2 regions of the Micrococcus sp. EWR3.9.1 genome follow, and region 2 is predicted to be linked to the other one. Evidence: riboswitches for the same ligand, from Rfam matches in the RefSeq annotation. Region 2 holds a riboswitch; the other holds the start of a gene.
What was found. A riboswitch is a leader RNA that binds a small molecule or an ion and turns the genes downstream of it on or off. The one in region 2 is predicted to bind S-adenosylmethionine.
Positions count from the first base shown of each region.

Region 1: another riboswitch for S-adenosylmethionine. It lies ahead of ACUJ8O_RS08770 (O-acetylhomoserine aminocarboxypropyltransferase/cysteine synthase family protein); the one in region 2 lies ahead of ACUJ8O_RS07215 (flavin reductase family protein).

Region 1 is NZ_JBQXFD010000013.1:25,254-27,633, forward strand. It holds gene ACUJ8O_RS08770 (O-acetylhomoserine aminocarboxypropyltransferase/cysteine synthase family protein) at 1-1,341, opposite strand, end outside; SAM riboswitch class IV at 1,472-1,587, opposite strand; gene ACUJ8O_RS08775 (VOC family protein) at 1,765-2,380, shown strand, end outside.
Region 2 is NZ_JBQXFD010000009.1:34,650-37,029, reverse strand. It holds gene ACUJ8O_RS07225 (MFS transporter) at 1-156, shown strand, start outside; gene ACUJ8O_RS07220 (cold-shock protein) at 220-423, opposite strand; gene ACUJ8O_RS07215 (flavin reductase family protein) at 662-1,186, opposite strand; SAM riboswitch class IV at 1,260-1,379, opposite strand; gene ACUJ8O_RS07210 (hypothetical protein) at 1,573-2,187, shown strand; gene ACUJ8O_RS07205 (RNA-binding S4 domain-containing protein) at 2,235-2,380, opposite strand, start outside.

The DNA of each region.
Region 1 (2,380 bases), on a different contig from region 2:
GCCGCGGCGAGCGGCGGCCGCGAAGCCGCGCTCGAGGTCGGCGAGGATGTCCTCGACGTCCTCCACGCCGAGCGAGAGCCGCACCAGGCCGGGGGTGACGCCAGCGGCGCGCTGCTCGTCGTCGGTGAGCTGGGAGTGGGTGGTCGAGGCCGGGTGCACCACGAGCGAGCGGACGTCGCCGATGTTGGCCACGTGGTGGTGCAGGGTGAGCCCGTCCACGAACGCGGCCCCGGCCTCTCGGCCGCCCGCGATCTCGAAGGAGACGAACGCGCCCGCGCCCTTCGGCAGGTAGCGCCGGGCCCGCTCGTGCCACGGGCTGGACTCCAGGCCGGCGTAGACCACGTGCTCGACGTCGTCGCGACCCTCCAGCCAGCCCGCCACCGCGGCCGCGTTGGCCACCTGCCGCTCCATGCGCAGGGACAGGGTCTCCAGGCCGAGGTTCACCAGGAAGGCGTTGAACGGGGAGATGGCCGAGCCGTAGTCGCGCAGCAGCTGCACGCGCGCCTTCAGGATGAAGGCCAGGTTGGCGCCGAGCGGCGAGCCCACCCCGAGGTCCCGCGCGTAGACGAGGCCGTGGTACGACTCGTCCGGCTCGTTGAAGCCGGGGTACCGCTCGGCGTGCTGCGCGTAGTCGAATGTGCCGGCGTCGACGATCACGCCCGCGATGGCCGCGGCGTGCCCGCCGAGGTACTTCGTGGCGGAGTGGGTGACGACGTCGGCGCCGTGCTCGATCGGCCGCAGCAGGTACGGGGTGGCCAGCGTGTTGTCCACGATCAGCGGCACGCCGGCCTCGTGGGCGGCGTCGGCGACGGCGCGCACGTCCAGGACGTCCCCGCGCGGGTTGCCGAGGGTCTCGCCGAAGAACGCCGTGGTGTTCGGCCGGACGGCGGCGCGCCAGGACTCGAGGTCGTCCGGGTCGGTCACGAACGTCGTCTCGACGCCGACCTTGGCGAGGGTGTGCTTGAACAGGTTCTGCGTGCCGCCGTAGAGGCTGGCCGAGGCGACCACGTGGTCGCCGGCGCCGGCGAGGTTGAGGATCGCGAACGTCGTCGCCGCCTGGCCGGAGGCCAGCAGCAGCGCGCCCACACCGCCCTCGAGCGCGGCGATCTTCTCCTCCACCGGGCCCTGCGTCGGGTTGCCGATGCGGGTGTAGAGCGGGTCGAGGTCCTTGAGCGCGAACCGGTCCGCGGCCACCTGGGCGGACGGGAAGTCGTACGAGGTGGTCTGGAAGATCGGCAGGGCGGTCGCACCGAAGGCGTGCTGGCCGACGGCGACGCCCGCGTGGACCTGCGCGGTGGAGAAGCCCCAGGCGTCCGGGGTCGGGGTGGTCTGGTCGGTCATGGCGGACCCTCCTGAGGGGTTCAGGGGCCGGACCCGGCCGCCCCGCCCGCCGGCCGACGTGCCGATTCGCGGACCGGCGTCGTCGAGGTGCCGGAGATGACCCGGCGCCGTCGAGAGGGGCCGTGGGATCGGCCCGCGCTTGCCGGCGTCCGTTGTGGGGCCGGCCTGGTCGTCACCCGGGGCACCCCACCGCGGAAGGAGGGTTGCCGGTCAGCATGCCGGGGCCTGTTGCTGACTCTCGTGACCGTGCCTCCGAGTGTAGCCCGCCGCCCCGCCACGATTTCGTCACGCGTGTCACCCGCGGATACGCTCTCCGCACGGGGCGCCCGACCCGTCAAGGGCTCGACGCCCCGCGACTCGCACCAGGTCAACCCCCGGGGCAGCCCGGGAACGGAGAGGAACAGCGCAGTGCACACCTGTCGCATGGACCACGTGTCCTACGCCGCCGGCCCCGAGGGCCTGGACGCCACGGTCGCCCGCATCGCCGAGACGCTGGGCATCGAGCGGATCAAGGGCGGTGTCCACCCCCGCTTCGGCACGCAGAACGCCCTGTTCCCCATGGCGGGCAGGCAGTATCTGGAGGTCGTCGAGGCACTCGACCACCCCGCCTCCCTCAGCGCGCCGTTCGGCCAGCTGGTCCGCGCCCGCACCGAGCAGGGCGGCGGCTGGATGAGCTGGGCCGTGGCCACCACGGACATCGGCCGCTTCGAGCGCCGCCTCGGCCGCGAGGCCGTCCCCGGCAACCGTCGCTTCCCGGACGGCCGCGAGCTGTCCTGGCGCCAGATCGGCATCAAGGGAACCCTCGCGGACCCGCAGCTGCCGTTCATCCTGCGCTGGGCCGACGGCCAGGAGGACATGCACCCCTCGCAGGCGGCCGAGCCGCAGGCCACCATCGAGCGCCTGAACATCGCCGGCTCCCCCGAGCGCCTCGCCGAGTGGCTCGGCGACGACGAGGACGGCCAGGTCCAGGACGTGAACATCGAGTACGTCGCGCCCTCCGGCACCCCGGGCATCGTCTCGGTCACCTTCCGCACCCCGA
Region 2 (2,380 bases):
GGCTTCGCCCTGGGCCCGCTGCTGATGGGCGTGCTGCGCGACGTCACGGGCGACTACCGGGTCGGCTTCGCGGTCGTCGCGGTCGGGTATCTGCTGGCCCTGGGCGTGGTGCTGCTGCTGCGTCGCCACGTGGGCCGGCGGGGCGTGGACGCCTGACACACGACGACGCCCCCGGTCCGTGTGGACCGGGGGCGTCGGAAGCCGTGCGTCAGGCGAAGATCAGAGCTTCGTCACGTTGGCGGCCTGGAGGCCCTTGGGGCCGTCCTGGGTCTCGAACTCGACGCGGTCGTTCTCCTGGAGCTCCTTGAAGCCGTTGCCCTGGATGGCGGAGAAGTGCACGAACACGTCCGCGGAGTTGTCCTCGGGGGCGATGAAGCCGTAGCCCTTCTCAGCGTTGAACCACTTGACAGTACCGACAGCCATGATGGTGTCCTTTCGATGTGCCCCCGCGGTGCGTTGGCGGTGTTGGACCGCGGCCCGGATGTGGGACGCGGGTGAAGCGGCGAGACTGAACCGCTTGCCCAACACTCATCGACGCCGGCGATGCCGGGCTGACGAGCAGTGAAGATGGCGGGATACAGCTTGATCAACTTCAGGCTCCATCATTGCACGGATCTCGCCGACCGGGAACCAGGGGCCCGATTGTTCACCTGGAGTTCGCTCAGAGCGCGCGCAGGCCGTGGAAGAGATTGCGGTGCAGGGCGGCCGGGGGAGCGGCGTCCGTGTGATCCGCCAAGGCCGTCACCTCCAGCAGCACCACCGTGTGGTCGCCCGCCGGGACCTCGGCGTGCACCCGCGTCTCGAGCCAGAGCGAGGAGCCCCCGATCAGCAGGGCGTCGTGCGGGCTGCGGTGCACGTCGAGACCGGCGAAGCGGTCGCCCTCGCGGGAGGCCAGCTGGCGGCACAGCGGCGTCTGGTCCGCCGCGAGCAGGGAGACGCCGATCGCCCCGGCCCGGCGCAGGCGCGGCCAGGTGCGGGAGCTGTTCTGCGCGGAGAAGGACACGAGGGCCGGCTCCCAGGAGATGCCCACGCCGAAGGAGGAGGAGACCATCACCTCGGGGACGCCGTCGGCGAGGCCTGCCAGCGCGACGACCCCGGTGGGGAAGGCCGAGAGGCCGGAACGGAGGTTGCCGAGGGACAGGTCGGTGTCCCACGCGGCGGTGTGGGGTTCGTGGGTCAGGGTCATGGCGCGCGTCCTCTTCCGATGACTGACGCGGCTCCGCAGACGGCGGGAACGCGGATCGCCCGGATCCGCGGAGGCGCGGTACTTGCCCGCCGGGGTGTCCGAGGGGCCGAATCATCACCTGGAGCACCCCACTACTGCGTGAGAGGGTTGCCGTCCCGCCGGCCAGGGCCGTGAATGACGGGAACTCGTGATTCTGGGGCCAGCCTACGGAGGGGTCCGTGGGGTGGTCAAAGCGCGGCGGTCGCGCGGCGTCATCCGAGCTGCCCGATGTGATGCTTGACACACCGCGCATCGCCGGCCAGGATCAAGCCACTCGAGAGGGGGGAGCTCGAGACCGCGGCCTCCGGCCCCGCAGTCGGTTCTCCGAGAGGGACCGGATCATGCGGATGGACATCGAGAAGAAGCTCGCGGCATTGTCGACCGCCGTGGTCGTCGCGGCTCTCCTCGGTACCGCCATTTCGGGATGCTCCGCTTCCCAGGGCAGCGTCTCCTCCACCGCGAATGCTTCCACCGCTGCGGCGTCCTCCGTCACCCCGACGTCAGCGGCCCCCTCGGCAACCGGGTCGGCCTCCGCCACCGGTTCGTCCGCGTCGTCGCCCGCCGGTGAAGAAGCACTCCCCGCCGCGCTGTTCGAGGAGGACGGGATGACGTTGGTCGAGTACACGCGCCGGCATCCGGATGCGGACCATCTCGACCCGGAGAAGGAGTCCGTCCTGGAGGAGGCGGTCGGGACGGGCACACAGCAGATCACCGTGGACGCTCAACAGGGTGCGGTCCTTCGGGTCATCGTGTTGTGTCCTTCGGATGCCACCGGTGAGACGGAGATCCTGACCTCACGGGGTGGCGGGGGAACGAAGACCTGGATGGCCGGATCGGAGGCGCTGTGCGGCGGCTGGTCGGCGGCGACTCCCCCCGTGGATGAGGCGGGGCCGATGACGTTCACCGTCACGGTGGACAATGACAAGCCGTTCCGGATGGTGCTGACCGCACCCTCCGCATGAGGCCGCCATCACGACGGCGGATGACGGCGCGGGGAGGACTGAGACGCTCAGCGTCGGTCGCGGCCGCGCAGCGCGTCCAGCTGCCGGCGGTCCCGCTTGGTGGGCCGGCCCGCGCCGCGCTCGCGGTACGGCACCGCGAGCAGCTCACGCGGCACGGGCGGCGGGGAGTGGTCCACGTACTGCTGCCGGGCCA